3 regions of the Comamonas sp. GW821-FHT11H03 genome follow, and region 1 is predicted to be linked to each of the others. Evidence: predicted binding sites of a transcription regulator. Region 1 holds the regulator's gene; each other region holds the start of a gene.

What was found. Region 1 encodes LexA, which represses DNA repair genes until DNA is damaged. Its sites were predicted from a motif close to ACTGTATNNNNATACAGT; they were not measured.
Region 2: a site for LexA is predicted at 3,578-3,595, ahead of imuA (translesion DNA synthesis-associated protein ImuA). Genes of this name have one in related genera too.
Region 3: a site for LexA is predicted at 2,195-2,212, ahead of recA (recombinase RecA). Genes of this name have one in related genera too.

Annotation. Positions count from the first base shown of each region.
Region 1 is NZ_JBXARF010000004.1:248,018-258,554, forward strand. Features, by position in the region: gene AC1RTQ_RS11620 (GntP family permease) at 1-830, shown strand, start outside; gene lpxK (tetraacyldisaccharide 4'-kinase) at 926-1,969, shown strand; gene AC1RTQ_RS11630 (Trm112 family protein) at 2,066-2,257, shown strand; gene kdsB (3-deoxy-manno-octulosonate cytidylyltransferase) at 2,261-3,037, shown strand; gene adk (adenylate kinase) at 3,428-4,084, shown strand; gene AC1RTQ_RS11645 (asparaginase) at 4,377-5,360, opposite strand; gene lexA (transcriptional repressor LexA) at 5,443-6,114, shown strand; gene AC1RTQ_RS11655 (hypothetical protein) at 6,284-6,706, shown strand; gene AC1RTQ_RS11660 (hypothetical protein) at 7,137-7,382, shown strand; gene AC1RTQ_RS11665 (universal stress protein) at 7,527-7,988, shown strand; gene AC1RTQ_RS11670 (hypothetical protein) at 8,295-8,678, opposite strand; gene AC1RTQ_RS11675 (hypothetical protein) at 9,381-9,689, shown strand; gene AC1RTQ_RS11680 (DNA breaking-rejoining protein) at 9,784-10,188, shown strand; gene AC1RTQ_RS11685 (FABP family protein) at 10,273-10,537, shown strand, end outside.
Region 2 is NZ_JBXARF010000003.1:367,220-377,756, forward strand. Features, by position in the region: gene dnaE (DNA polymerase III subunit alpha) at 1-1,111, opposite strand, end outside; gene AC1RTQ_RS09985 (Y-family DNA polymerase) at 1,104-2,636, opposite strand; gene imuA (translesion DNA synthesis-associated protein ImuA) at 2,638-3,510, opposite strand; gene AC1RTQ_RS09995 (HD-GYP domain-containing protein) at 3,845-5,197, opposite strand; gene AC1RTQ_RS10000 (3-oxoacid CoA-transferase subunit B) at 5,393-6,031, opposite strand; gene AC1RTQ_RS10005 (DUF3806 domain-containing protein) at 6,062-6,538, opposite strand; gene AC1RTQ_RS10010 (CoA transferase subunit A) at 6,542-7,240, opposite strand; gene AC1RTQ_RS10015 (PAS and helix-turn-helix domain-containing protein) at 7,315-7,857, shown strand; gene katG (catalase/peroxidase HPI) at 8,201-10,402, shown strand; gene AC1RTQ_RS10025 (hypothetical protein) at 10,510-10,537, opposite strand, start outside.
Region 3 is NZ_JBXARF010000007.1:268,391-278,927, forward strand. Features, by position in the region: gene AC1RTQ_RS17120 (hypothetical protein) at 1-317, opposite strand, end outside; gene recX (recombination regulator RecX) at 369-845, opposite strand; gene recA (recombinase RecA) at 1,028-2,137, opposite strand; gene AC1RTQ_RS17135 (MarR family winged helix-turn-helix transcriptional regulator) at 2,276-2,767, shown strand; gene AC1RTQ_RS17140 (response regulator) at 2,877-3,554, shown strand; gene AC1RTQ_RS17145 (sensor histidine kinase) at 3,646-5,088, shown strand; gene AC1RTQ_RS17150 (tripartite tricarboxylate transporter substrate binding protein BugE) at 5,309-6,286, shown strand; gene AC1RTQ_RS17155 (SPOR domain-containing protein) at 6,377-7,189, opposite strand; gene AC1RTQ_RS17160 (biotin--[acetyl-CoA-carboxylase] ligase) at 7,354-8,184, opposite strand; gene AC1RTQ_RS17165 (SET domain-containing protein) at 8,341-8,847, opposite strand; gene AC1RTQ_RS17170 (DNA topoisomerase III) at 8,965-10,537, shown strand, end outside.

The sequences.
Region 1 (10,537 bases):
TCGGGCTGTGGTGGCTGCACTGGCGCAGCGCGCAAGCGCGCGCCAGAGGCGAAGGCTTTACCGCCGGGGATGAAGCACAGCAGCCGGCAGACAAACTTGCTCCAGCGGCAGAGGCCACCCCCAGCCATCTGGAGCTGGGCAAGGCCTTGCTGCCTGTTGCCGTGGTGATCGCTCTGAACTATCTTTTATCGGTGCATGTGCTTCCGGGACTGGACACGCGCTATCTGGCCGAAGCCCGTTTCGGCGCCACCAGCATCGAGGCACTGCGCGGCATCTGGGCCGTGATTGCGGCCCTGACCGCGGCAATCTGCCTGCTGGTCGCCATGTGGTGGAGCCGCCTGCCACAGCTCAAGCAACTGCTCGACGAAGGTGCCAGCGCCTCGGCCCTGCCGCTGCTGAACACAGCCTCCCAGGTCGGTTATGGTGCGGTCATCGCCTCGCTGGCAGGCTTCACGCTGATACGCGATGCGGTGCTGAACATCTACCCGGACAACCCGCTGATCTCGATGTCGATCGCCATCAATATTCTGGCAGGCATCACCGGCTCGGCCTCGGGCGGCATGAGTATCGCCCTGCAGACCCTGGGCAGCACCTGGCTGCAGATGGGCGAGGCTGCAGGCCTGTCGCCTCAGCTGCTACACCGCGTCACGGCCGTCGCCACGGGCGGACTGGACACTTTGCCGCACAACGGCGCCGTCATCACCCTGCTGGGCATCTGCGGGCTCACGCATCGCCAGTCCTATCTGGACATTGCCATGGTGGCCATAGCCCCCGCCGTCGCTGCCCTTGCCGTCATCGTGGCGCTGGGCAGCCTGTTTGGCAGCTTTTGATCCCAAGCTCCCGGGATCAGGGCCCAGGTATTTGCGCATTGCGCAGGCCGGTTGGCGGCGGGAACTGCGGCCGCGCCCGTATGATCCGAACCCCTATGCCTCAAAACACCGTCCAAGCATCCTCCTCGCAACATGGCTTGCGCGCCCTCTGGCGCCAGCGTGGAGCGGGCGCCTGGCTGCTGTGGCCGCTATCGCTGGTCTATGGAGTGCTGCAGGCCTGGAATGCACGGCGCATGCGCAGCCGCCAGCAAAGCACCGGTGTGCCAGTCATCGTCGTTGGCAATGTGATTGCAGGCGGCGCGGGCAAGACCCCCGTGACTCAGGCCGTGGTGGCCCACCTCAAGGCCAGAGGCTGGCAGCCGGCCATCATCTCGCGCGGCTATGGCCGCAGGATAGAGAGCGGGCAGGATTGCCGCGAGGCCCTGCCCGACAGCCCCGCCAGCGAAGTCGGCGACGAACCCGCCCTGCTGGCGCGCAGCACCGGCGTGCCGGTCTTTGTTGCCTCCAGACGTCTGCAGGCGGCGCAAGCGCTGCGCCAGCGCTACCCGCAGGTCGATGTGATCGTGAGCGACGACGGCCTGCAACATCTGGCCCTGGCACGCGATGTGGAGTTGTGCGTCTTCAATGATGAAGGAGTCGGCAACGGCTTTTTGCTGCCCGCAGGCCCGCTGCGCGAGCCCTGGCCTCGCCCGGTGACGGCCACACTGCATGCCGGCCAGCCGCCCAGGCCGCTGGGCACGTCCCCGGCGTTCGCGCTGCAGCGCAGCTTGGCCGAGACCGCCTACAACGGCCATGGTCAGAGCATCCCGCTGCGCAGCCTGGCCGCTCAGAGCCCGGAGGCCGTGGCCGCCGTGGCACGCCCCGAGTCCTTTTTTGCCATGCTGGCCGCGCAGGGCATCACTGCGGCGGCAACCCAGGCCCTGCCCGATCACTATGATTTCGAGAGCTTCTCGCGCAAGCTGGAAAACGACAAACCCTTGATTTGCACCGAAAAAGATGCCGTCAAGCTCTGGCGCAGCCATCCTGAGGCCTGGGCCGTGCCCCTTGAGCTGCAGCTGCCACAGGCCTTCTGGGAGCTGCTGGATGCGCAGCTGGCCAAGGCCAACGCCAATATTCGCCGCGGTGACAAGCCAGGCTGACTATCATTGGGCCTATGGATCAACAGCGTTTGATCACCTCTTTTTGCAGCGCCAGCTCACTGCCGGCGCCCTCATCCCGTTTTGCAGGAATACTCCATGGACGCCAAACTTCTCGAACTGCTGGTCTGCCCCGTCACCAAGGGCCCGCTGCGCTTTGACCGCGAGCATCAGGAGCTGATCAGCCACAGCGCGCGTCTGGCCTATCCCGTGCGCGACGGCATCCCGGTGCTGCTGGAAAACGAAGCCCGCACCCTGTCCGACGACGAGCTGGAAGAAGAAAAGCAATAACCCATGAGCTATACGGTACTGATCCCGGCCCGCCTGTCCTCGACCCGTCTGCCCGGCAAGCCGCTGGCCGATATTGCCGGCTTGCCGATGGTGGTGCGTGTGGCCCAGCGCGCGGCTCTGGCCGGTGCAGCCCGTTGCGTGGTGGCGGCCGACGACGAAAGCATTGTCGCGGCCTGCGCCCGGCATGACGTCCAGGCCATCCTGACGCGCAAGGATCATCCCAGCGGCAGCGACCGCCTGGCCGAAGCCTGTGAGCAACTGGGCCTGTCCGGCGACGATGTGGTCGTCAATGTGCAGGGCGACGAGCCGCTGATCGACCCCAAGCTCATCGAGGCCGTGGCACAACTGCTGCTGGCCCGCCCCGAAGCCAGCATGGGCACGGCAGCCCATCCTATTGACAGCCTGACGGATTACCGCAACCCGAATGTGGTGAAGGTGGTCTGTGACGCAAAGGGTCTGGCCAGCTATTTCAGCCGCGCGCCCATCCCTTTCTCGCGCGACCACGGCGATGAAGCCTGGTGGCAGACGGCGGCCCCCCAGGCCGGTCACACAGGTTTCACACCGCTGCGCCATATTGGCATCTACAGCTACAAGGCAGGTTTTCTGCGCGAGTTCCCACAACTGGCACCCGCGCCGACCGAAGCCATGGAGCAGCTGGAGCAGTTGCGCGCCCTCTGGCACGGCCACCGCATTGCCGTGCATATCACGCCCGATGCACCGGGTGCCGGCGTGGACACGCCCGAAGACCTTGAGCGCGTGCGCGCTGTTTTTGCTGTTTGAGAAAAAGACCTGCGCACTTTGGCGACACCGGTGCGCAGGCCGTCTTCATCCAGGGCTGCTCACCCATCCAGCCGGCAGCAGCCCCGTCGGCCAGAGCCATCCCAAAGGGCCCCAGGCCAGTCCAGGAAAGCGCTGATCGCTATACTTTCCGCATAGTCCGAATAGCATATGTAACGGCTTGGGCACCTGGATTACAACTACAGCAATCGCGTTTGCAGCGGATACATGCCCTCGATTGGCCGCACTTGTGACAGCCTTGACTGAATTGTGTAAGCCTGTGTTGGTCTTGTGCATGCTATCCTTGCCCGCGAAAAAATACTGCCCGGGGACTACGGACGACCACCCGTCCGCCTGGGCCAACAAGAATTTCTACTCTCCTCAAGGATTTCCATGAAACTGATTTTGTTGGGTGCACCCGGCGCAGGCAAAGGCACTCAGGCGGCCTTTATTTGCCAAAAGTACGGTATCCCTCAAATCTCCACGGGCGACATGCTGCGCGCCGCCGTCAAGGCTGGCACCCCTCTGGGTCTGCAAGCCAAGGCCGTGATGGACGCCGGCCAGTTGGTCAGCGACGATCTGATCATCAACCTGGTCAAGGAACGCATTGCTCAGCCCGACTGCGCCAAGGGTTTCCTGTTTGACGGCTTCCCCCGCACCATCCCCCAGGCCGACGCCATGAAGGCTGCCGGCGTGAAGCTGGACTATGTGCTGGAAATCGATGTGCCCTTTGACGCCATCATCGAACGCATGAGCGGCCGCCGCAGCCACCCCGCCTCGGGCCGCACCTACCACGTCAAGTTCAATCCTCCCAAGGTGGAAGGCAAGGACGATGTGACCGGTGAAGACCTGGTGCAGCGCGAAGACGACAAAGAAGAAACCGTCAAGAAGCGCCTGGACGTCTACAGCAACCAGACCCGTCCTCTGGTGGACTACTACAGCAACTGGGCCAAGGCCGATGCGGCAGCGGCCCCCAAGTACCGCGCCATTAGCGGCACAGGCAGCGTGGAAGAGATCACCGAACGCGCTCTGGCCGCTCTGGCCTCCTGATCGCCCTGATCACTCGCGCATGCGAGCCTTACCGACTTTTCGCGGTAGGGCATTTCTGCGCGCAAAAAGGCCGGTGTCTTCACCGGCCTTTTTTGTTCTCGAACCTCAAGCTCCTGGCCATTCGGCCGGCATCCGTCCGATGCGGCATCCGTCCGATGCGGCAAGCTGCACCGAGGTGGAGTTGCCTCCATCAATATTCATAGCTACCTGCGCTTATTCTCATTAGGTCTTAGACAAATAACATCATAGATTCACCGTATCACAAGGGAAGCAAGCTATTAAAATAATAGCATCAAACCAATGTGTGGGGCCAGCCCATCAGCTCCAGCATCAGGCTGATTCTGGTCTTGGCCGCAGGCAGACTGCTCACGCGGCTATCCCGTGCACCCTGAGCCTGCACCACCTGCCCCTCCTCGCACCGGGTTGTGATACGCAAAGTCATGCCCTGCGCCTGCGCCCAGTCCAGGGCTGGCCCCAATGCCTGATGGACGGTGCCATTGCCCGTTCCCACCACCACCACGGCACGCACGCCTTGCGCATGCCAGGCCTGCATTACCGCCAGCGCCACGGCACTGTTGCAGCCGGCATGGCTGTGCAACAACTCCACCTGGGGCCATTGAGCTGCGGGCGGTAAAGCGATCTCAGGCGAGCCAGCCGAAGCAGCCATGGGCAGTCCGCCCGTTGCCCAGCGCAGCCGCCCCTCTTCCACCCAACCCTGCGGACCGGCGCCGCTGCCATCAAAGGCATCCACACGGTAGGGATGCACCTTGCGCACCTGGCGCGCGCTGAACACCCGGCCCGCCACCACGGCAAGCACACCGCGGCCAGCAGCCTGCGTATCGGCCGCACAGGCCACGGCATCACGCAGATTGCCCGGGCCGTCTGCCGAAATGGCTGTGGCCGGGCGCATGGCGCAGGTCAACACCACGGGCTTAGTCGGGCGCAGGACACATTGCAGAAACCAGGCGGTTTCCTCCAGGGTGTCCGTGCCGTGGGTGATGACAATGCCGCTCACATCATCACGCGCGAGCAGCTCTGCACAGCGCAGCGCGAGTGCATGCCAGGTTGCGTGATCCATATCCTTGCTGTCCAGCTGCGCCAGTTGCTCCGCCTGCAAAGATGCAGAAGCAACGCGCTCCAGGTCCGGCACAGCCTGCAGCAGTTGGACCACACCCAGTTCGGCCGCACGGTAGCCCACACTGGCGCCAGCCTGCTCTGCAACACCGGCAATCGTGCCACCGGTGCCCAGGATGAAGATATTTTTGTCACGTTCCACTTGCAGTCCTCTTCAAACTGATTAAAAATACAGGTACTGGATGAACACACAGTGTTCATCATTGATCGATCAAGGAATGCCCATGGACCACCCCAAGCTCACTCCCCGCCAGCAGCAGATTCTGGACCTCATCCAGTCCACCATCGCTCGCACGGGTGCGCCCCCGACCCGGGCCGAGATTGCCAGTACCTTTGGCTTCAAGTCGGCCAATGCCGCAGAAGAGCATTTGCAGGCACTGGCCCGCAAGGGCGTCATCGATCTGGTCAGCGGCACATCGCGCGGCATTCGCCTGCGCGCCGATACCGTGCGCACCATCAATGCGGCACGCGGTGCCAGCTTTGCGCTGCCGCTCGCGGCTCTGGCCCCGCTGGTGCTTCCCCTGGTCGGCCGCGTCGCTGCCGGCTCGCCCATTCTGGCCCAGGAACATATCGATCAGAGCTATTCAGTCGAGCCCAGCCTGTTTGCCGCCAAGCCCGATTACCTGCTCAAAGTGCGTGGCATGTCCATGCGTGACGCGGGCATCATGGACGGTGACCTGCTGGCGGTACAGGCTACGCATGAAGCGCGCAACGGCCAGATTGTGGTGGCCCGCCTCGGTGATGACGTCACCGTCAAGCGCTTCAAGCGCACGCCTCAGGGCATCGAGCTGCTGCCCGAGAACCCCGACTACAAGATCATTCACGTCGATCCTGAAGAGCCATTCGCCATCGAAGGCCTGGCCGTAGGCCTTATCCGCAACAGCATGTTCATGTAACGGGCAGACGGCGTCCCTTCGTCTATGCAGCGCAGGCACTGAGCCTCTTTCCCTCTCAAGCCCAGGCGGTAGGCGCGAAGCCGTTGAGCTTCGCCCTGGGCGGAGCTTTGCCTCAAGAATGCAATCCTGCCCCTATCCATGCCGCAAGGTCATCAAAAGGAGTTGCCAAATGGGATTCGCCACATCACTGCAGACTTTGACACGCCTGACTCTGAAGAGTCTGCCTGCCACGCTGTCGCTCAACCCGAACTTCAGCTCCGATGACGCAAGCAAAGCCGCTGCACAACCCGTATCGTTCACTACCAATCGTCCAAAGGCGAAGCAGATCAGCATTCCTGTCATGCGCGCCAACCGCGGCCGCAGTCGTCCAGGCAGCAATACGCTTTATCCTCAGGCCTTTGCAGCGCCCCCAGAGCTGCAATCGCTGGTAACCGATGAGTCGACGCAAACTGCTTCTCCGCGACTTCTCAAAATCGTGCAGCGAGAACCGCGCAAGCAGCCCGAATGCCTGCTGATCTGCGGACGCATGGCCGATGTCTGCGCCGCGCTGGAGCGTATGGCACTCCATGAGCAAACAGCCCCGCAAATCTGAAAGCACAGTGAGGTTTGACTGCCTGCACTTATGCAGCTCAAGCATGCAGCCCGAGCCCGAACTGCGATAGGCCTGCAGGCGATGCAACATAGCTTCCATATGCATCCAGCAGAAAGCCATCTCAACGCTCTTGACCCATCGGCCGGCAGATACGGCGCCAGACAATTCTGTCAACAGTGCACAGGCGAAAAATTCGATATCGTCAGAGCAGGCCCTCTGCATTTGCGCCGAACGATCTGGATCGCCATGTAAATTTTTTGCTGACGTTCTGCCTGGGCCTGTCCGTGGAACGCATTTCGCACAAGCCTCGCAGCCTTAAGAACTCCTTGTCAGGCGCGAATATCCGTTAGAACGGATACCCGGATCAGGGTATTGCGGCACCTCTTCGACAGTGGAAACATTCATATACACATGTCAACGAGGGCGTCTTATGAGTGCCTACCGCAAGCTCTTGCAGCACATACAGGCCAAAGACGCCAATGGAGGCCTGCGCCTGATTCTGGTCTATCAGAGTTTTGATGAGGTCGACATGCCGCATGGCATCTCCATACGCCCATCTGCCATTTACTTTGAAACTGCCGATCACCAAGAGGTCAACTGGCTCAATCCACAGCAATTCGAGATAGAGGCCACTGGCGAAATCCTCAATCGCATTCCTCCCTCGCCCGAGGAATGAGACCACTCGACACGACCGCCCATCGTTACAGAGTCTTACCTCCTGTCTACAACTCTGCTGCTTGCAAGAACTAGGCATTGCGCGGCTCGAAATATTGGAATAGATTGACTCTCAGGCACATCTTCCGGCATCAGGAGGCTGAACATGTTCAAGCACCTGCTCATTCCCACCGATGGCACCAAACTGTCAGAGGCTGCGGTGCGTGCTGGCGTTCTACTTGCACGTGAACAAGGCGCCAAGGTGACTAGCCTTTATGTCATGCCCGATTACCGCGCCATCATCTACGGCGCAGACGCGCTGTTGACTTACAACAGCGCAGAGTTCGAGCGAAGTGCCAACAGCGATGCAGATGCGGCTTTGCAGTTCGTTGACCAGATTGCCAGGCCTGAAGGCGTACCCTGCAACTTTGTGCGAGTCACCCACGCCTCTGTTTACCAAGCTATTGTTCAACAGGCGCAGGAATTGCAATGTGACCTGATTTGCATGGCTTCACACGGTCGCAAAGGTATCGGCGGAATTTTGCTGGGCAGCGAAACCCAGCGCGTTCTGACGCACAGCCATGTCCCGGTGCTGGTACACCGGCCCGCCTCCACCGGCAAACATTAAGGAGCCAGAAATATCGAATAGCAGTCCTGCACGTCGCACGCTTGCCTCGATACAAGATGGGCTCAAGCGACGTGCAGGTCATGGCTACAAAATGCAGGCCAGCCAGTCAGGAGTTGCTGGCCTCACCCGATGGGGCAACCTGTCAACCGTTCAAACGCGTCAGCAACAGTGCAAGAGCGATAAACGGCGATTGAGGCCAAAGTAACGCCTCTGCCAACTATTCAAATGCATTGACTGTGTGAGCTGCAGAACCGGATCGAGAGGACCCCAAAACTTGCCCGCCTTGCGCGGGCATTTTTTTGGCTGCTACGCACATCGCTCCGATACTTCTCCCAATCGCTCACGGTACCCAGGCAAGGTGAACAGAATCTGGAGATTCTCCGAGTCCATTTGCTGCACTACGATGGAGCCGTCTTCGTGCAGATAGATCCGCACAGTGTGTGCATCATCCAGATCCCAGTGTGCAACGCTCGTGTTCACCCCCCGCCAGCCATGCTCCTCGCACAGTCGACGCCGACGCAAGGCCTTCAAAAATTCCGGCGAGGCACCAAGCTCTGCATTGGTTTGCACCCAGCTGTCGATCACCAACTCATAAGCCATCTGCTGCGTATGGCAAGGCTTGGCCAGCTTCATATGTCTGATCCAGGCATCCAGACGGGAGGCAAAAGTGTATTGCAGGTGGTGGGACATGGGCTCTTTTTGTAATTCAGTAGGGCATCGGGCCAGAAAGCCACTTGCACATCAAAATCAGAATTTTCCTACGCCCAATTTACCGAAAAGTGCAGCAGAAACAAAATCTACATCACCAACAGGTTCAGGGTTTAACACTGTTTGATGGATGACCTGAGAGACAACTGGCAAAGTGAGAATGGCCAGAGCCACGGTGAACCCTGAGCCTGCACGGTGACATATCTCAAGGATTGGATAAGCCGGCTTTCGGACGCTTTCCAGCTGTTCAGCCACCGCTTTGCCAAGTATTTCGGGAGTGCCTACCGATGACTTGCTTGCTGGAATTCAGCCATCCTTTCAATGACTCAGGACTCAAGCATCGACATCCTGACATTCAATGCTCTGCCTCTAAAAATTGTCATCATCAGGCAACTTTTACGCTCAAACCCATGCCAGCTCAAGATAGATTTCATTAAAAAAATCTATCTTTTCACTCAGTTACTTAGCACGGCCACTTCATCAAGAAAAGATGACAGCTGCACCGGCAAAGCACCTCCTCTGCGCTTCAAAGAAGCTCACACATCAGATCTGTTCTATCCATTAGCGAGATCTGTAAGTGCCTACATACTTTCTTACATCCGCTTGATACAACATCAGTCAAATGCAATGAAATGTCAGCTCGCAGGTCCTGCGGCAAGCCGTTGAGCAACAGGGAGTGTCGTCATGAGAAAAGTTAATCCTGCCGCCAAGAACGCGAACCGCGCTTTTGTTCGTCTGCACACGTATGTGACCAAGCAATTCGACTGGGATCTCTTCACCAAGGACTACCGTGTAGTCCTGCACACAGACGAGGACGGAGGCGTCACGCTCTACATCGTCAAGGTCTTCGACAAGGATGGACAGCCTGCCGCACTAGGGCCAAAGATACCCAACCAGATTACGTTCTCTTACCGTCAGGCTCCCATCATGTCGGTATGGACAGAGTTCTTCAACGACGGCAAATTCAGTTGGCGCAATGTTTCCTGCCGCTAGGGCGCGGCGGTGGGGGATGAAGGCCCGGCTGTCGACATAGACACCCGCCGCTGCGCCAGGAGCGCCATCCTGTCAACACATTCAGGAGAGTTGCATGACCCGCTTCCAACCGATGCTTGCAACTGCTGCCCTGCTCAGTCTCATAACGCTACATCTCAGCAGCAGCTCCATGGCACAGGCCGCCTTTACAACCCCGGGCGGCTACACCAACTCCTACAGCGGCCAGATCACGGGCAACGGCATCGTGCAATACGGGCTCGAGACGCGGCCCTTCCAGCGCATGACCGTCACGCTCAATACCAACAACCCGTCCAGCCAGATGACCGTCTTCAAGGACGGCACTGCCCAGCCTCTATGCCAAGGCTCTGCCAACAACAACATCTGCACCTTCCGCATCGAGCGTGGTGCCAGCTACCGCGTGCTTATCTTCCTCACGCGTGAAGCAGCCCTGCGCGGCGAAAGCGCACGCTTTACGCTCACCACCGAAGAAAGCACCTGACGGCTTGACTGCCAACAAGAACACCTCAGTCCGTGGCTTGTAAACTGGCTCTAACAGATTCAACGTGAAAGCCCGTTACACGATATGGAAAACTTTCCCAAAGACATCTACACCGAGCCTACGCCCGATGTGAATACCCTGGCCAACCTCGGCCCCCTCACCGGCATGGCCGGCGTCTGGACCGGCAAGCGCGGCCTGGACATCAATCCCAAGGCTGACGGGCCCGAAAAGCAGGCCTTTATCGAGCACATGGAGTGCCAGCCCATCGATGCGCAAACCAACGGCCCACAGCTCTTCTATGGCCTGCGCTACCACACGCGCATCGTCAAGCCCGACGACGTGGAAACCT
Region 2 (10,537 bases), on a different contig from region 1:
GAATGCCGACGCTGCGCGCATAGCGCACGATGTCATGCACGGTGAGAAAGTACATCTCGTACTTCTGATCCTCGATCAGCGCCAGCTCAATGCGCAGCTGATCGCGCACTTTCTCGGGAATGTCCTGGGGATAGTGCCCTGCCGCGCCCTCCCAGGTCAGCCAGGCCAGGGTCTGAGTGGCCGTCATGCCGGGCAGCACGCTCTCTTGCGGATAGTGGTAGCGGATCTCGTCCAGACTGAAGCTGCAACGCCCGGCCAGCTCCAGCGTCGCCTCCAGCATGGCCCTGGGATAGAGCGAAGCCAGCCGCAGACGCGAGCGCAGATGCCGCTCGGCATTGGGCTGCAGAGCAAAGCCGCATTCGGCCACGGTGCGCCCCATGCGGATCGCCGTGACCACATCCTGCAGCGGCTTGCATGAGCGCGCATGCATATGGACATCCCCGCAGGCCAGCAAGCGCAGCCCCAGCGCCGCGCCCGCCTGCTGCAGGGTCTGCAGCCACAGGCTGTCGTCGGGTGCCAGATGCAGCTCCACACCCAGCCAGAGGTTTTCAGCATCAAGATAGCCCAAAACACTTTCCAGGTAAGCGATTACAGCTATCAAATCCGATGCATCCAGCTTCCCGCGCTGCGGCAGCAGCAGGCACTCGCAGCCTTGATTCAGCAGCTGCCAGGGGCTGGATTCATCGACCAGATAGTCCCCTTTGTCAGCCCGGCTGCGTGCAGCGGTGATGAATTCACAGAGATTGCCCCAGCCCAGCAGATCACGCACCAGCACCACGATCCTGAGCGGGCCCCAGGCGAATTCGCTGCCATGAATCAGGTGCAGGCCGCAGTCCCGCGCCGCTTCAAAGGCGCGCACGGCACCGGCTACCGAGCATTCGTCGGTCAGCGCCAGCGCCGCATAGCCCAGGCTTTTGGCCCGGTGCACCAGCTCGGCAGGCGATGAAGCGCCGCGCAGGAAACTGAAATGCGAGAGACAGTGCAGCTCGGCATAGGCCAGCGGCCCTCTGCCCATGCCCTGAGCCACGGGACTGGCCGGTATGGCGGCAGGCGGCGGCCCTGCGAGGCACAGAGCGGCAGCGGGCGGCTCGGCCATGATCTGCTCAGCCATACATGCCTTGCGCAAACCAGCTGGCAGGGTTGGCTGTCATGCCCATCAGGTGTTCGCTACGGACGCGCTCGCGGTAAATCCAGACATGCCCGACCACGGCGTTATAGGCCACGAAATAGTCACGCTCGGCGAGGCCGGCCGGCGCGCCGGCCCGGGCATCGGCAAATGCATCGCCAGCCGCATCCCACCAGCCGGACTCGAGCCTGTAGGGCCCGGCCCTGAGCTGCAGCGGCCCATGCCATTGGGGACGATTGCCCTGCACGGGCAAGGCCTGGGGCTGGGGCAGCAGCCAGGGCGGCCACAGGGCTTGCCAGGGGTCGGCACAGCCGGACTGACGGCCGCGATGCGTGCCTTGCTGCCTGAGCTGTGCTCCCGCTCCAGCCTGGGTAGCGTCTCTTGCAGCAGCCGGATTCTTGCTCTGCAGCAGAGGTGCAGCAGCTTGCCAGCGCTGCATGCGCTCGGGGCGGTGGTCGGCCAGCGGCTGCACCATCTGCACGGCCTCCTCGCCCCAGCGAGCGCTCAGGCGTTCCACCCATTCATGCCAGGCCAGAGTGTCCGACGGACTCTGGCCCTGGGCGCCAGGCAGGCAGCTCAGCGGCTCGGCCGCCCAGGCAAGCGTCTCCAGCGCCTGCAACTCCAGCATGTCCACGGGTGCGCGCCAGCGCTGCTGGCCCAGGTGCTCACGCAGCAAGCGCTGCAGATGCGCCATGCCCTGCGTGGGCTGGGCCGTGCGGATGACAAGCGCTTCCCAGGCCGGCAGCTCTTGGCCGTCAATACGGCGCAGATCATGGTGCCAGCGCAATTGCAGCGCCAGCACCGCATGGTGACGTGCCTGCAGCCAGCACTGCAGCGCGCGCAACAGCGGCTGCGCGGCATGGAGCACGGCATCGGCATGGTGGGCCGGATAACCCAGGTCGTGGCGCAACTCGAACTGCTGAGGCAGCTGCAGCCAGTCAAGCGGCTGGGGCAGCAGACCATAGGCCTCGTCGAGCGCACGCAAGGCCTTGGCTCCAATGCGGCGCGACAGCCCCGCACGCGGCAGTGCGCGCACATCGCCCCAGCACCGGCAGCCCAGGCGCAGCAGCACGGCGCTGTGCTGCTCCAGGGCGTTCAGCGTCCATAGCGGCAGCGCATCGGCATGCAGCGATGGCTCAGGCATGGGCAAGGAAACAAGGACGCAGCCGCCAGGCCGGCCCTGTTGCAGCCGCAGCCGTGCCAAAGCCTGCCAGGCCGTGCTGCCCTGTCCGCACAGCGGCTGCCATCTCGCATCGCCGCCCCCGGACTCTGGCAGGCCGGACACAGCGGCCTGACAGGCCTGGGCAAAAGCACTGTCCAGCCGCGCCAGCAAGACCTCTTTGCCGCCCCAAAGACGCTGCACCATGCTGGTCTCCATGAGCAAGGCGTCTTCGAGCAAGGCTACACGCGGCGAAAACTCCAGCGCCCACCAGCAGGCACTCTCGGGCACCGGGCTTGACTTGCTCAGGCAGGCCAGAGGCCAGGCCATCCAGTGCTCTGCACTGCCCATCTCATGCCTCCGTCATCCAATGCGAGGCCGTTGCAGGAGCGGCGGCTGTCATACGCCCTTGCATGAGCATGGCAGCCTCTTCGCTCTGGCGCGCATGTCTTTGGGCCTGTGCCTGCAGCACGGGCTGCCAGGCCCACTGCGAAAGCGGGAGCTGTATAGGGCGCTCCAGCAAAGGCCCACGACGCTTCAGTATCTGTATCTGCAAACCCGGCGCCTGCTGGGCAGCGGAGTCTGCCGTGGCTCTCCCCAGTCTCAACCGCAATGCGGCGGGAGAGCTCAGCGGCTCGGCCTGCAACTCCTGCCATAGCCACAGAGGCCGACTCTGCGAAGCGGCAGCCAGCTGCAAGCGGCGCAGCGTGGACGCGGGAAGCTCGGGCAACCAGGCCAGCACCGCCAACACATCCCGGCAATGCAGTGCCTGCTCGCAGGCCCAAGCCAAATCCTGGGCACTGCGCCCCGGCTGCACCGCGCACAGCCGCTTCGCGTCAATACCGGCGGCCTGCAAGGCCGGGGCGAAAGGCAGATAGGGTGGAGCCACCAGCACCAGCTGCCCCATTCGCGCATCCCCGCGTGAAGCCGCATGCTGCCGCACTCTTGCGGCCAGCGCGGGCAACAGCAAGGCCCACTCCGCATGACAGTGCGCGGGTTGCTGCAGCTGAATCAAGGCATTGCCGGGCCAGCCACCACCGGGCAGCTCGCAGTCCAGCGCTGCATGACCACTGGGCCAGACATTGCGGCATGCATCCTGCTGCCAGTCCGTGCCGCGCCAGACACCGGGAATCTGTATGGCGGACAAATGCGGGCTACCCGCAGAGTGCAGATCCTGCCGCACGCCCTGCTCTGCACCTGCCTGCTGCCGGACGGACGCCGTCATGCCTGGCTGTGAGCCAGGGCGGGCCAAGGATGTCAAGGACTGGGTATGCATGCGAGAACTCTTTGATACTGTACAAATATACAGTTATCCGAATTCCTGCGCAAAACAAAGCCCTAAGACTGGTAGCAGATGCGGCCGGCCCTTGTTGATCGTGCCTCGCGCGCTATCAACAATACTTTTTCAGAATGCCGCCAGCAGACACGGCAAAGCACGCCGCACTGCGGCGCGATGCGCAAAATCTTGAAGAAATACCCGTGTAGCGCCCGTCAATCAAGCGCCTGCAGCTATCAAACCTGAGGACATACGTCCCGGGCGAAGCTCGTGGTCAATGCCGTCAACTCAACGACTGCGTGTCGACATTCATGGCCGAGCTGCGGCCCGCCTGCGGCATCAGCTGAGCGCAGGCCTCGCACCATTCGGCCACGGCGACTTCCAGCGTGGAGCCACCCTGCCCCAGCGTGGGCCAGCGGCGCAGGCAGTCGTTCATGATGGCCTGCAGCTGCCACAAGGCCTCGCGGTTGACCAGGGCCAGCTCGCTCATGCCCAGCGCGTCATCCTTGAAGAATCTCAACACATCCAGTTGCTGGCTGGGGTGGGAGCCTGCCTCGGCCAGCTGCTTTTGCAGTTGGGCAAGATTGCTCTCCACGGCCACCGCCGCCTGTGCGTCGGGCATTTGCTGCCATTGCTCGGGAAAATCGAGCCTGAGTTCGCTCCATTTGCGCAGCGCAGCCTCCAGGGCCGCAATGCTGTGAGAGAACTCGGCCTGCAGCGGCGCCAGCGGCTTGCCGGGACTGATTTCGTCGTAGAGCAGCGGCAAAATCAGGTGCACCAGATCGGCCGGATAGCTCTTGTGGTTCATGCGCAGCATGAGCGACAGGCGCTGACCCGGCATGTCCGTGAATTTCTCGAAGAAGGCCGAGACCACCTCGGCCAGCAGCAGCACCTGCCCCATGGGCGAAATGGCGTTGCCCTTGATGCCGCGCGGATAGCCGGCCCCATCCATGCGCTCATGGTGCTCGAGCACGGCGATTTCCACGGCGCGCGAATACAGTTCGGTGCTGCGCACCACCAGCATGGCGGTGACGGAATGCGCGACCAGATGCTTGCGTTCCTCGCCGCTCAAGCGATGGTCCGGATCGGTCCAGACCGGGTCCATATAGAGCATGCCCACATCGTGCAGCAGCGCGGCCGTGGCCAACGGCACGCATTCGCGCTCGGTCCAGCCGTTCTTGAGCGCCAGAAAGATCGCCACCAGCGTCATCTGCAGGCTGTGCTGGTAGAGGTCGGAGCGCTGCTCGCGCATGACGGTGAGCTTGAAGGCAATGGCCTGGGGCAGCAGCAAGCTCTTGAGCGGCGCCAGCAGACGCTCGATATCGCCGATGGACGCCACCATGCGGTGCAGCAGATCGACCTGCTCGCATTGCTGGCGCGCCAGAGCGACCAGGGATGCAACGTCGACCAGATCGCCCGTGACCAGGTTGGCATCGATCGGGTCACGCAGCTTGTGCATGACCAGACGGTCATAGAGTCGACTGTCAACACGTGTGCCTTTGTCCACCAGCTTCATGCCCTTATCGGTATAGATTGCATCGCCTGTCATGACCTCCGTATGCTCGGCCATATCGGTGACTGCGCGCAAAAAATGTATATCGGTCTCGTGCCCCTGCGCACCAGCGTTCTCACTCATCAAAGCGCTCTTTTTCTGTCTGCTCAATCAATCTCGATTGTTGCAGATTGCAATAATTTGTGGGCCACAATTAAAGCAAAAACAGCTTACATCGCTTGTCCTATCAACCCCGGCAGCTATTAATTCTGCTGATTCCGCAAAAAAGGCATAAAAAAGAACCGCCGCAGCGGTTCTTGCCCGTGAGCGCAGTGCCACTTATTTCAGCAGCGTCACACCCGTCTTGGACTGGATCTCGTCAAAGCTCACGCCATGTGCCAGCTCCACCAGCTTCAGGCCTTCGGGCGTCACGTCCATCACGCCCAGATCGGTGATGATGCGATCCACCACGCCCAGACCCGTCAGCGGCAGGGTGCAACTGGGCAGAATCTTCAGGTCGGTCGTGCCGTCCTTTTTCTTGGCCACATGTTCCATGAGCACGATGACGCGCTTGACGCCCGCTACCAGGTCCATGGCCCCGCCCATGCCCTTGACCATCTTGCCGGGAATCATCCAGTTGGCCAGATCGCCTTTTTCGGACACCTGCATGGCACCCAGAATGGACAGATTGATCTTGCCGCCGCGAATCATGGCAAACGACTGGTCGGAGCCAAAAATGGCCGAGCCGGGAAGCGTGGTCACGGTCTGCTTGCCGGCGTTGATCAGGTCGGCGTCGACCTGGTCTTCGGTCGGGAAGGGGCCGATGCCCAGCATGCCGTTCTCGGACTGCAGCCACACTTCCTTGTCACCCGTGTGGTTGGCCACCAGCGTGGGAATGCCGATACCGAGGTTGACGTAGAAGCCGTCTTCGAGTTCTTGGGCCGCGCGCGCGGCCATCTGGTCTTGGGTCCAGGGCATAAGAGCCTCCTGAATAAATCGTGATTGACGTTATTGGTAATCGCCGGAATCGATCATGGGCTGCAGGTGCGAAATCACACCATCGAGCAAGTGCAGCAGATCGACGCTCTGGCCGTCTTCGAGCCGTTTGAGGACCATGTCGCGAGCCCCCACCTGGATGCTGGTTTCGCGGTAGCGCACAACGGGGTCGGCTCCCCAGTCGTCGCTCACCATATGCCAGTCCATGTCGTCCATTTCGCAGCTCAGCGCGTCCCCCAGCACCACGCCCAATCCTCGGGCCAGCAGCAGGTTGTCGGCCGATACCAGGCCGCGATCGAGCAACTGCTGCAACTGCGCCAGGCCCGAGCGGTCCATGCTCCAGTCGCTCAGCCCCAGTTCACGGGCCGCGACCTGGCACACCAGCAAGCGCTCGCGGTCCAGTTGCTCCCGCTCTTGCGCAGCCAACGCACGAAAGACCGGTACGTCGGCCTGGGCGGCAGCCTCGGGCGAATGGGACGTATCTGCCATGTTTCAGGCTTCGCGCACGGTGCGCTTTTCGATGCGCTTTTCGGGGTTGGCGTTATGCACGATGCGGTGCACATAGATGCCGGGCAGATGGATGTCGTCGGGGGCGATCTCGCCCACTTCCACCAGTTCCTCGACTTCCACCACGCAGACCTTGCCGCAGGTGGCTGCCGCAGGGTTGAAGTTGCGCGCCGTCAGGCGGAACTGCAGATTGCCGCTCTTGTCCGCGCGCCAGGCCTTGACCAGGGACACATCGGCCACGATGGCGTGCTCCATCACATAGGTCTCGCCGTCGAATTCGCGCAACTCCTTGCCCTCGGCCACCAGCGTGCCCACACCGGTCTTGGTGAAGAAGGCGGGAATGCCGGCGCCGCCGGCGCGCATCTTCTCGGCCAGAGTGCCCTGAGGCGTGAACTCCAGCTCCAGCTCACCGGCCAGGTACTGGCGCTCGAACTCCTTGTTCTCGCCCACATAGCTGGAGATCATCTTCTTGACCTGGCGGGTGTCCAGCAGCTTGCCCAGACCAAAGCCGTCCACGCCGGCGTTGTTGGATGCCACCGTGAGGTTCTTGACGCCGCTGGCGCAAACCGCATCGATCAGGGCCTCGGGAATGCCGCACAGGCCGAAGCCGCCAACGGCCAGCAATTGCCCGTCGGCCACCACGCCCTGCAGCGCCGCTTCTGCGGATGGGTAGAGCTTTTTCACACATGTCTCCTTGAAATTGGATGCGCTACGATACTACGTACTTGAGTAAGTAGTTTTTCGTAAAGAGCAGTACCATGGTTGTGGATTACCGGCTGGCGTTCGACGCCGCCCCCGTAGGTCTCGTCATCTCGCGCAACCGCATCATGATTGACTGTAATCGGCAATTGTGTGAAATGTTCCACGCCTCGCGCGAAGTACTCATAGGACAGACGTTCCAGGTGCTGTACCCCAGCGTTGACGAATACGAGCGCCTGGGCGCACGCATTGCCCCGATTCTCAACATCACAGGCATCTATTCCGACAATCGCATCATGAAGCGCGCCAATGGCGAGGTGTTCTGGTGCCATGTCAGCGGCCGCACGCTGGACCGCGACGATCCGCATGCCTCGGGCATCTGGAGCTTTGAAGACCTCTCGGCCCAGCGCCCCGTCAAGGCCGAGCTGACAGGCCGCGAACGCGAAGTGGCCGCGCGCCTGCTCGAAGGCATGACCAGCAAGGAAATCGGCAAGGCGCTGGCCATCAGCCACCGCACCGTGGAAATCTACCGCGCCCGGCTGATGCGCAAATACGGCGCCTCCACCGCAGCCGATCTGGTGCACAAGCTGGTCGCCGGCTGAGCCGCTGCCACAGCTGAGGCCAGGTAGGTCAACGACCTGATTTGATGGCTCATGCTTGTGCAAACAGGCTGCCTCGCATACGCTTTAAAAGTCACAGTCTCAGTCACTTTGCGAAGTATCTGAACCCGACATTGCGTCGGCTCAAGACTCGCCCCCTAATTCTTCCTATGGCGCTGCTTAGTAATTTCAATAGCACAACACGCCCTTCATGCCAGCCGCGCACCGATAATTCACCTCAGCCAATCGCTAATAGCTATTGAGTTTAATTGATTGATATTAATCATTGATTGATATCTGTTTCCTGCACCTACCGACCTGTCGGATCGTTGAAACGGAGAGCCCCATGACTACTGAATCCAAGTGCCCCTTCCACCAAGGACAGAACAGCGAAACCGCCGCCGCAGGCAACGCCACCAGCAACAAGGACTGGTGGCCCAATCAGCTGCGCGTGGATTTGCTGAGCCAGCACTCCGCCAAAAGCAACCCCTTGGGTGAAGACTTCAACTACGCCCAGGCTTTCCAGAAGCTGGACTATGAAGCCGTCAAGCGCGACCTGCGCGCCCTGATGACCGACTCGCAGGACTGGTGGCCTGCCGACTTCGGCCACTACGGCCCCCAGTTCATCCGCATGGCCTGGCACGCTGCCGGCACCTATCGCATTCAGGACGGTCGAGGCGGCGCGGGCCGCGCCCAGCAGCGCTTTGCCCCGCTCAACAGCTGGCCTGACAACGTCAACATCGACAAGTCGCGCCGCCTGCTGTGGCCGATCAAGCAGAAATACGGCAGCCAGATTTCCTGGGGTGACCTGATGATTCTGTGCGGCAACGTCGCACTGGAAACCATGGGATTCCGCACCTTCGGCTTCGGTGGCGGGCGCGTGGACACCTGGGAACCCGATCAGGATGTGTACTGGGGTGCAGAGAAGGAATGGCTGGCCCCCACCCAGAACCCGAACAGCCGCTACAGCGGCGAGCGCGACCTCGAGAACCCGCTGGCCGCCGTGCAGATGGGGCTGATCTATGTCAACCCCGAAGGCCCGGACGGCAATGGCGACCCTCTCTCGGCCGCGCATGACATCCGCGACACCTTTGCCCGAATGGCCATGGATGACGAGGAAACCGTGGCGCTGATCGCTGGCGGCCACACCTTCGGCAAGACCCATGGTGCGGGCCCCGCCAGCCATGTGGGCGCCGAGCCCGAAGCCGCCGGCCTGGAAGCCCAGGGCCTGGGCTGGGCCAGCAGCTTTAAGTCCGGCAAGGCTGGCGATGCCATCACCTCCGGCCTTGAAGTGACCTGGACCCAGACCCCGGCACAGTGGAGCAATTTCTTCTTCGAGAACCTGTTCAAGTACGAATGGGTCCAGGAAAAAAGCCCTGCCGGCGCCATTCAGTGGGTGGCCAAGGACGCGGGCGATGTCATCCCCGACGCGCATGGCGGCCCCCACAAAAAGCCCACCATGCTGACCACCGACCTGTCGCTGCGCATGGACCCTGCCTACGAGAAGATCTCGCGCCGCTTCCTTGAAAACCCACAGGCTTTCGCCGAAGCCTTTGCCCGCGCCTGGTTCAAGCTGACCCACCGCGACATGGGCCCGCGTGCACGCTATCTGGGTCCCGAAGTACCCAAGGAAGAGCTGATCTGGCAAGACCCCATCCCCGCCGTCAAGCATGAGCTGGTCAACGATGCCGATGCGGCCGCCCTCAAGGCCAGGCTGCTGGCATCGGGCCTGTCGGTGCAGGAGCTGGTGGCCACGGCCTGGGCATCGGCCTCCACCTTCCGCGGCTCGGACAAGCGCGGCGGCGCCAACGGCTCCCGCATCCGCCTGGCTCCGCAAAAGGACTGGGCCGCCAACAACCCTGCGCAACTGGCCAAGGTACTGGGCAAGCTCGAGGAAATCCAGCGCGAGTTCAACAAGGCGGCCGAGGGCGACAAGCGCATCTCGCTGGCCGACCTGATCGTGCTGGCCGGCAGCGCGGGCGTGGAAAAAGCGGCCGCAGACGCTGGTGTGAAGATCAACGTGCCCTTCACCCCCGGCCGAGGCGACGCCAGCGACGAGCAGACCGATGCCGAATCCTTCGCGCCGCTGGAGCCCAAGGCCGACGGCTTCCGCAACCATCTGCAAGGGCGCTTCCCGGCGCCCGCAGAAGCCCTGCTGATCGACAAGGCCCAGTTGCTCACTCTCACGGCCCCCGAGATGACCGTGCTGATCGGCGGCCTGCGTGCCATCAACATCAACACTGCCGGCAACCACGGCGTGCTGACCCAGACTCCGGGCAAGCTGACGAACGATTTCTTCGTCAACCTGCTGGACATGGGCACACAGTGGCAGCCCCTGGAGGATGGCAACTACGAAGGCGTGGACCGCAAGAGCGGTGCCAGGAAGTGGACCGGCACCCGCGTGGACCTGGTCTTCGGCTCCAACGCCGTTCTGCGCGCAGTGGCCGAGGTCTATGCCGAAAAGGGCAACGAGCAGAAGTTCTACCAGGACTTCGTCGCTGCCTGGGTCAAGGTCATGGAACTGGACCGCTTCGACCTGAAGAAGTAATGGGGCGCGCCGGGGTGAAAGCCCCGGTTGCAGGAAAATCCCAAAAAAAGAGAGCTGCCAGCGCTTGTCAAGCATGCGCTGGCAGCTCTTTTTTCAGGAGCGACACATCACATCTCCAGCTCGACCGCCTCCTGC
Region 3 (10,537 bases), on a different contig from region 1:
ACCAGCTTGCCAGTGGCGCGGGCGCGCCCGATCTGCAGGCCCACCATCACATAGGCCGGGATGATGAACACCAGCAGCAGGGCCACCACCAGCGACGGCGAAAACAGCAAGGTGATGAAAGCCCCCGCGCCACCGGCATGGGCCGCCGCAGGCATGCCCGGCCCGTCCAGGCGCAGGAAGTAGAAAGCGGCCGAGGTGCAGCCCAGCACCAGAGCCAGCGCAATGCCGAGCATCAGGCCACCCAGCAGGGATTTGCCTGCGCTCAGGCCGACACGCAAGGCGGACACAGTATCCGGATTCGAGGCTGTTGAGGGCATGCATTGTCCTTTCCGTCACGGAGTCTAACGGTCGCCGGCTGCGTGCAGTTCTCAGCCCGCGTCATCACTTTCGTCGAACGCCGAGTATGGAGCCTCGCGCAAAACCCGCGATGCCACGGCAGAGGAAAAGCCCCGCGACGCCATGAAGCGCAGCTGTTTGGCCTTTTCCTTGATATCGGCAGGCGGCGTGCCAAAGCGCTTGCGCCACAGCTCACGGGCACGTTCCAGCTCGGTATCGCGCAGTTGCTCGCTCGCGTTGCGCACCACTTCATCGTCCAGCCCTTTGCTGCGCAACTCCTGCACCAGCCGCGCCGTGCCAAAGCGGCTGGACTTGCTGTGAATGACGGAATCCACTACCCGCTGCGCGCTGATGAAGCCGCGCTTTTCCAGCTCATCGAGAATGGCCCGCAGGTCATCGCCCTCTTCCACATACGGCGCCAGCTTGCGCTGCAACTCCAGACGCGAATGCTCGCGCTGCCCCAGCAGCTTCAGGGCTCGGCCTTTGAGTGAAAGCTTGGCAAAGCTCACGACGCATCTCCAGAAACAAAAAGGCGCAGGACGAACCTGCGCAAAGATGGCAAACCTTTTGAGCAATAAGGCCCGAACTCAAACACTGGCGTTCACCAAGCCAGGGACATCAAGCAAGGGCCGCACTGCTGCGAGGATGTCGTCCCCTTTCACGAAAGGCGCATAGCGCCTCAGGGGAAGAATCAACCTTCAATCACTCCGTCCTTGTCTACCTTGCCCTTGCCGCCCTTGGCAGGCTTGGCTTCGGCAGCCGCAGCACCGTCCACGGGCAGCAGCTTGATGCCCAGGCTATCGCGCACCTTGTTCTCGATTTCGATGGCCAGCGCGGGGTTCTCGCGCAGGAACTCACGCGAGTTGTCGCGGCCCTGGCCGATTTTTTCACCGTTGTAGGCGTACCAGGCACCGCTCTTTTCCAGAATCTTGGCGTTCACGCCCATGTCCAGAATCTCGCCTTCGCGGCTGATGCCTTCGCCAAACAGGATGTCGAACTCGGCCGTCTTGAAGGGGGGCGAGACCTTGTTCTTCACGACCTTGACCTTGGTTTCGTTGCCGATGGCCTCGTCGCCCTTCTTGATGGTGCCGGTGCGGCGGATATCCAGACGCACGGAGGCATAGAACTTCAGCGCATTGCCGCCGGTGGTGGTCTCGGGCGAGCCGAACATCACGCCGATCTTCATGCGGATCTGATTGATGAAGATGACCATGCAGTTGGTCTTCTTGATGGTGGCCGTCAGCTTGCGCAGGGCCTGGCTCATCAGGCGGGCCTGCAGGCCGGGCAGGGCGTCGCCCATCTCGCCTTCGATTTCGGCCTTGGGCGTCAAGGCGGCCACCGAGTCGATGACGATCAGGTCCACGGCCCCCGAGCGCACCAGGCTGTCGCAGATCTCCAGTGCCTGCTCACCGGTGTCGGGCTGGCTGATCAGCACCTCGCTGAGGTTCACGCCCAGCTTCTGGGCATAGCTGGTGTCCAGCGCATGTTCGGCGTCGATAAAGGCGCAGGTGCCACCCAGCTTTTGCATCTCGGCAATGACCTGCAGCGTCAGCGTGGTCTTGCCCGAGGATTCGGGGCCGTAGATTTCAATCACGCGGCCGCGCGGCAGACCGCCTACGCCCAGCGCGATGTCCAGACCCAGAGAGCCGGTGGAGACGACCTGAATGTCTTCGATGGCTTCACCTTCACCGAGCTTCATGATGGTGCCCTTGCCGAACTGCTTTTCGATCTGGGCCAGGGCTGCAGCCAGGGCTTTGGCTTTTTCGCTGTTGGCGTCGTTGGTCTTGGCGATGGCGTTCATATCAGGCTCCGAAATAGGTGAATGACTGTCTGTAGCCAGTCCTGTTTATGTATTCAGGCTGGATGCTTGAACAGTAGTTTAGAGGCTGATACTGCAAATTTATTTAAATATTTAGTCAGTTTGCCTTACTATTTATCCATGTCGGAAATCGCCCATGTCACCCCGCCCGCCGATGCCTGGCGCCAGACCCATCTGGGCCGTTTGCTGGGTCATGCCATGCGCCGCTTCGATGCGCGCGTGCTGCAGCTCATGGCGCGTGCAGTGGAGGTGCCGCTGGCGCTGTCCAACCTGGCGGCACGCGACAAGGTGGGGGCGGCCCATATCCACATCACGCGCCATCTGTCGCTGGCTGGCGACCGGCTCACCGATCTGGCCGACAAGGCCGGCATGACCAAACAGGCCATGGCCGATCTGGTGACGCAGTGCGAATCCTGGGGCCTGGTCACGCGCGAGAGCGACCCGCATGATGCGCGCGCCAGGCGCGTGCGCTTCACCGATGCGGGTCTGGCCTGGCTGCAGGCTTTTCACGACGCCGTAAGCCAGGCGGAGGCCGAATTTCGCGAAGCCGTGGGCACGGATGTGGCCACCGTGGTCGCGCTGGGCCTGGAAGCCTATGCCGAAGGCTATTGAGATTCGACGCCTGTAAGCGGCTGTCGAGAATTGCCCTGAACGGCCACGAGCCATCCCTACAATGGCAGCAAAAGTGCAAACAGGCACACATAACAACCAGGAGACACACATGCGCATACTGATTGCCGAAGACGACCAGGTGCTGGCAGACGGCCTGCTGCGCACGCTGCGCAGCTCGGGCGCCGTTGTCAGCCATGTGGCCAATGGCAGCGAGGCCGATACCGCCTTGCTGACCAGCAGCGAATTCGATTTGCTGATTCTCGATCTGGGCCTGCCAAAGGTACACGGTCTGGAAGTGCTCAAGCGCCTGCGTGGGCGCGGCGATGCGCTTCCGGTGCTGATTCTCACGGCCGCCGATTCGATCGAAGAGCGCGTACAGGGCCTGGACTATGGTGCCGACGACTACATGGCCAAGCCGTTTGCGCTGTCCGAGCTGGAAGCGCGCGTGCGCGCCCTCACGCGTCGCGGCATGGGCGGCGCCAGCTCCACCATCAAGCACGGCCCGCTGGTCTACGACCAGACCGGCCGGGTCGCCACCATCGACGGCAAGATGGTGGAGCTGTCGGCGCGCGAGCTGGGCCTGCTGGAAGTGCTGCTGCAGCGCGCGGGCCGTCTGGTCAGCAAGGACCAGCTGGTGGAGCGCCTGTGCGAATGGGGCGAAGAGGTGAGCAACAACGCCATCGAGGTCTATATCCACCGTCTGCGCAAGAAAATCGAGAAAGGCCCGATCCGCATCGCCACCGTCCGCGGCCTCGGTTACTGCCTGGAAAAAATCACCCCCCCCTGAGCGGCTTTGCCGCTTCCCCCCAGGGGGACGGCAGCCTTGGCTTCGGGGCGGCCCTCGCTGGCTGCCTCTTGCATGAGATAGCGCCCCACCCATGAAGATCTTTCAGCGTGAGCAGCGATCCCTCTTTGGCGAGATCCTCGACTGGATGCTCACGCCGCTGCTGCTGCTCTGGCCCGTGAGCCTGGCGCTGACCTGGCTGGTGGCCCAGGGTCTGGCCAACAAGCCCTTCGACCGCGCGCTGGAGTACAACGCCCAGGCCCTGGCCCAGCTGGTCATCGTGCAACGCGGCAAGGTGCAGTTCAATTTGCCGCAGTCGGCCAGCGAGATCTTGCGCGCCGATGAGTCGGACACTGTGTTCTTTCAGGTCAGCGGCACCAGGGGCGAATATCTGGCGGGCGAGCGCGACCTGCCCCGCCCACCCGCCGTCGACGAGGACCCGCCCACCGGCACGGTGCTGCTGCGCGATGAGGAATACAAGGGCATTGACCTGCGCGTGGCCTATATCTGGGTGCGCATGCCGCTGCCCGGCGAGCCCAATGCCCTGGTGCAGGTCGCGGAAACACGCGAAAAGCGCAGCGTGCTGGCCACGGAAATCATCAAGGGCGTGATGCTGCCGCAGTTCGTCATCCTGCCGCTGGCCGCCTTGCTGGTCTGGCTGGCGCTGGCGCGCGGCATCAAGCCGCTGCACCGACTGGAAGAGCGCATCCGCGCGCGCAAGCCCGAGGATCTCTCGCCCATCAACCACAAGGATGTGCCGCTGGAAGTGGTGCCGCTGGTCGATTCGGTCAACGATCTGCTGCAGCGGCTGCATGACTCCATCGCCACGCAAAAGCGCTTTCTGGCCGACGCCGCCCACCAGCTCAAGACCCCGCTGGCGGGGCTGCGCATGCAGGCCGACCTGGCCCAGCGCGAGGGCACGAACACCGAAGACCTGAAGCGCTCGCTGGCGCAGATCGGCCGCTCAAGCATGCGTGCCACCCATACTGTCAACCAGCTGCTGGCACTGGCACGGGCCGAGAGCGCCGTGCCCGCCATGCAAGGCTGCAACCTCGTGCGCATCGTCACCGACGTGGTGCAGGACTGCCTGCCGCGCGCCATGGACAAGCACATCGACCTGGGCTACGAGGGCGCCAGCGCCAGCACGCCCGGTGTCTGGCTCAACGGCAATGCCACCTTGCTCGCCGAGTTGGTGCGCAATCTGGTGGACAACGCCATCAACTACACGCCATCGACCAGCGAACAGCCGGGCGTGGTCACCGTGCGCGTGCAGGCCGATCATTTCGGCCAGATTCTGCTGCTGCAGGTCGAGGACTCCGGCCCCGGCGTGCCGCTGGCCGAGCGCGAACTGATCTTCCAGCCCTTTTACCGGGCGCTGGGCTCCGAAGCCGACGGCTCCGGTCTGGGCCTGCCCATCGTCATGGAAATCGCCCGTCAGCATGGAGCGCAGGTGCTGCTGCAAGAAGCCAGGCCCGGTCATACCCCGCCTGGGGCGCTGTTTACCGTGCGCTTCAAGGCCATGCCCGGACAGCAGTAAAGCGCAAGCTCGAAATGCACCAATTCGGTGCCTGACAAGGCTGAGAAGCCGCGCCAGGCTTGGCTTTGCGCCCATTTGCCCCGATGCAGGCATCGGAAACTGCGTATTTAGCAAGCTCTCGCTTACCCTAGAATCAATTCGGTCATGGGTTGTCTGAAGAGTCGCTATTTGTGCTCTGCAAGACAACAATTTGGAATCACTGGATCCTGGGAGCTTTTTGATGCAAAGACGTCAATTCATCTACACCGCCGCTGCTGCCGCAGCCGCTTCTTCTTTCTCCGGCATGACCATGGCGCAGGACACATCGCGTCCTCTGCGCATCGTCGTGCCCTTCCCCGCTGGCGGCCCTACCGACATGGTGCCCCGCAATATGCAGGACGTGCTGATCAAGCTGCTGGGCGGCCAGGCCGTGGTGATTGAAAACAAGGCCGGTGCCGGCGGCTCCATCGGCATGGCCGAAGTGGCTCGCGCCACCGATGGCGTGACTTTCGGCATTGCCACCCTGTCCACCCATGGCGTGAACCCCGCCGTGTTCAAGAAGCTGCCTTACGACGCGATCAACGACTTCGTGGGCGTGACCGAAATCGTCAAGGCCCCCGGCGTGCTGGTGATCAACCCCAAGCTGATTCCCGTGAAGACCTTTGCCGAGTTTGTGGCCTACCTCAAGGCCAACCCCGGCAAGGTGTCCTATGCCACCCCCGGCAACGGCACCATCGGCCATATGTGGGGCGCCCAGTTCCTCAAGAGCACGGGCACCGAAATGCACCACATTCCCTACCGTGGCTCGGCTCCGGCCATCAACGACGTGCTGGGCAACCAGGTTCCCGTGTACTTCGATCAGGTGAACTCGTCCCTGCCCCATATCAAGTCGGGCAAGGTGCGCGCCCTGGCCGTGTCCTGGCATGAACGCCTGGACGTGCTGCCCGATGTGCAGACCTATGCGCAGGCCGGTCACCCCGATCTGAACGAGCCTTCCTGGTTCGGCCTGGTGGCCCCCAAGAACACGCCCGCAGCACAAGTGGAACGTGTGCAAAAAGCCATCATTGCCGCACTCAAGGATCCCGCCGTCAAGCAGCGCATGGCTGCTCAAGGCCTGTACCCCTCGGGCACATCGAGCGCCGACTTCACCAAGCAGATCGCCAGCGAAGTGGCCAAGATGAAGAAGCTGGCCGCTGTCGCCAATATTCATCTGGACTAAAAATAGGAGCTGGTTACGCTTGTCGTAACTGGTTTTCCAATACAAAAGGCCTGCAAATGCAGGCCTTTCTTGCGATAGCAGCTACGAAAATTACTTAGGACAGACCTGCAAAGCCTTGGGCAACAGATTCTTGCCAGCAAGCGCCGCCACTTCGTTGCGCAAGGTCGGCGTGGCCTTGGGCAGACGCAGCGCATAGGTTGTCACATCGGGGCGCTCCTGCACCACGCGCGCGGTGCGCACGCCCTGGCGCGCGAAAGTGGCCAGCTGGCGCTGGGCGGCTTCTTCCGTCGAAAAACGCCCCAGCGACAGACCGGGCTCGAAGCTGCCGCCGGCGCGGTCGAAGTCGATATTCATCAGGCGCAGCTCGCCGCGCTTGCGGTCCATGAATTCGGCGTCTGGGAACTTGCCCATATAGACCATCCAGCGTCCGCCCTGATGGCTGGCCACCAGCTCCCAATCGCTCTTGGACTTGCCCGCCAGCGCACGGCGAATGCTGTCGGCCTGCACCTCTTCGATGCCGTTGGCCTGATAGCAGGCCTCGGGCTCCTTAATGGCGGTCTTGACATCCTTTGTGTCCTTGGCGTCCTTGGCATCCTTGATTTCCCTGGCCGCGACGGTTGCAGCGCCGGACTTGTCATCCGACTTGCTTTCGGGAACGGCGGGCGGCGCACTGTCGTCCACCGCAGGCGCTTCGGGCTCCGCAGTCTTTGCAGGTTCATCGTCCGGAGCTTGCACCGCTTCGGGCTGCTGCAGCACCAGGCCATCGGGCCTGATCTGCTCCTGAAGGCGCTGCGGCTCGGACTGCAACTCCGGCGCCAGCCCCATGCCGGCCAGATAGCCGTGGCTCCACATGTAGTAACCCGCGTTGCCCAGTACCAGGAGCAGAAAAACGATTCTCAGCATAGGTTTCTCACATCAGTTATCCATGGGCTGCAGCCGCTCGCGGGCAGCCGAGCAAGGGCCCGGGCGGCCCCGCCGCCCCGCAGCGAGGGCTGCGTCCTTCTGCCCTAGCGCGCAGCGCGTAGAGAGAGGAGGAAGGCGCAAAGCGCCTCAGGAGGTGCTTCATTTCAAGCCTGCAGCGGGCTGCCAGCCGGGCGCACGCTGATTTCGGAACTGGTCACGGCTTGCAGCCCGGTCGCGGTACGCACCAGAAAGCCGCCATCAGCAGCCACACCCTGAGCCATGCCGCTGGTGCCGTCGCTCAGATTCACTTCGCGTCCAGCCAGCAGATCGCGCTGGGCGAAACGCTGCATCAGCGGAGCAAAGCCATGCCGGGCAAAGCTCTGCACCTCGGCCACCAGGTTTGGCAATATGCAGGCCAGGGCCGTGGGCGCATCCAGTGCCGCATCAAGCTCCTGCAGGCAGGCCGGGGCCGTGCGCATGCCGTCACCGGGACGCGGACGCACATTGATGCCGATACCGATCACCACATAGCGCGGCGCCGTCATATCGTGTTGCTGGCCGCCGACAAAGCTGGCGGTCTCGATCAGAATGCCGGCCAGCTTGCGGTCGCCCTCCAGCCACAGATCGTTGGGCCATTTGATGCCGATCTTGGGCGCAGCCCCCGCTGCGGGAAGCTGGGGCTGCAGGCTCTCGGCCACACTCACGCCCACCGCCAATGACAGCCCCGACCAGTCGCGCGGTGCCAGCGGCAGGCCCAGCGAGAACATCAGCGAATCACCGACGCCGCTAACCCAGTTGCGGCCCAGACGGCCTCGGCCCTGGGTTTGCTGCTCGGCAATCAACAGCACCGGCTCCGTCAGCCCGTCTCGCGCGCGGCGCATGAGTTCGGTGTTGCTGGAGTCGATGCTAGGCAGCACCTCGACCGTAAAGCCCGGCAGCTGCGGCGCAATGGCTTCCCACAAGGCTTCGGCATTCCAGTGAATCGGCTGAGTCATTTCTCTTTATCCAAAATTTCTATGCAGCGGGCACGCCTTGAATAAGCATGTTCCAACTCAGAGACGCCGAGCAAGAGCCGCCTCGCGGCGATGGCGTCGTCCCCTTCCCGCGAAGCGAGAGAGGGGGAAGCGGCGGGGCCGCCTAGGCAAAGCCGCTCAGGGGGTGGCAGCCGGCATCGGCGGTTTCCAGCCCCTTTTCGGCGCCAGCATGGTGCCGCGGCAGTTCGCAGCGCCGCAGTAGCAGGCATATTCAGCCTTGAGCTTGGCCGTATAGCGCTCCTCCACCATCAGGCCATAGTCATAGTTCAGCTCCTCGCCCGCTGCAATATTGCGCAGCGCCACGATATAGACGCGACCGTCGATCTCGTCGGTGTAGCAGTTGGGCGCGCAGCTGTGGTTGATCCAGCGCGAGGAGTTGCCCTTGTGCGTGGCATCTATCACCCGCTCATCGTCGACCTGAAAGTAAAAAGTGTGATTGGGCTGGCTGGGATCATGCGGATGACGGTCCTGCGCCTGCTGCCAGTCAATCACTTCGCCCACGTACTCAATAATGGTTTCGCCTTGCGCAATATCCTGCGCGGCGAAAACGCCTTTGCCATGAACGCCGGAGCGCCGGGTCTGGATGCGGCGGCCCGTTGAAGAGGCCAGTGATGTGCGGGGCATGTTTTCTCTGATACTTTGAATATGCACACATGTGCGCATGCGCGCGCATGAGAAGCGAATTGTATGAGCCTGAGTTTTGATTCGGGTTCAGGTGGTTAATGACGACGAGAACACACAATGACTAAAACCCTGGTGATTGCAGAGAAGCCTTCTGTCGCACAGGACATCGTCCGTGCGCTGACCCCGGTGGCAGGCAAGTTCGAAAAACACGATGACTATTTCGAATCCGACAGCTATGTGGTGACCAGTGCGGTCGGCCACCTGGTGGAGATTCAGGCGCCCGAAGAATTCGACGTCAAACGCGGCAAATGGAGTTTTGCCAATCTGCCGGTCATTCCCCCGCGCTTTGATCTCAAGCCCGTGGACAAGACCAAGACCCGCCTGAACGCCGTGGTCAAGCAGGCCAAGCGCAAGGATGTGACCGAACTCATCAATGCCTGTGACGCGGGCCGCGAGGGTGAACTGATCTTCCGCCTGATCGAGCAATACGCAGGCGGCGCCAAAGGGGGCCTGGGCAAACCCGTCAAGCGCCTGTGGCTGCAGTCCATGACGCCTCAGGCGATTCGTGACGGCTTCAACAACCTGCGCAGCGACCAGCAGATGCAAGGCCTGGCCAGCGCCGCGCGCAGCCGCTCCGAAGCCGACTGGCTGGTGGGCATCAACGGCACGCGCGCCATGACGGCCTTCAACTCGCGCGACGGCGGCTTCTTTTTGACCACCGTGGGTCGCGTGCAGACACCGACGCTGTCCCTGGTGGTGGAGCGCGAAGAAAAAATCCGTAAATTCGTCAGCCGCGATTACTGGGAAGTGCACGGCAGCTTCAACGCGCAGGCCGGCAGCTATCTGGGCAAGTGGTTCAACCCGCAGTGGAAGAAGAGCGAAGACGCCGAGAGCCGCGCCGACCGCCTGTGGAACAAGGCCGAAGCCGATGCGATTGCCGCCGCCGTGCAGGGCAAGCCCGCCCAGGTGACCGAAGAGAGCAAGCCCACCACGCAGGCTTCGCCCCTGCTGTTCGACCTGACCAGCCTGCAGCGCGAAGCCAACGGCAAGTTCGGCTTCTCGGCCAAGACGACTCTCGCACTGGCACAGAGCCTGTACGAGCGCCACAAGGCCCTGACCTATCCGCGTACCGATTCGCGCGCACTGCCCGAAGACTATCTGCCGGTCGCCAAGCAGACCTTCGACATGCTGGCCACCAGCGGCATGCGCCATCTGGCGCCCTTTGCCCAGCAGGCCATCAACGACAACTACATCCGCCCCACCAAGCGGGTGTTTGACAACAGCAAGGTGTCGGATCACTTTGCCATCATCCCCACCACGCAGGCCCCCTCCGGCCTGTCCGAGGCCGAGCAGAAACTCTACGACCTGGTGGTGCGCCGCTTCATGGCCGTGTTCTTCCCCAGCGCCGAATACCAGGTCACCACGCGCATCAGCAAGGTGGAGCAGCATTCCTTCAAGACCGAGGGCAAGGTGCTGGTCAAGCCGGGCTGGCTGGCCATCTACGGCAAGGAAGCAGCCAACGAGGTGGAAGATGCCAAGGAAGGCGACAAGGGTCAACCGCTGGTGGCCGTGCAGCCGGGCGAGCGCCCCCAGACCGACCACGCCGACGTGAAGGCCTTGAAGACCAAGCCACCCGCGCGCTACTCCGAAGCCACGCTGCTGGGCGCCATGGAAAGCGCCGGCAAGCAGA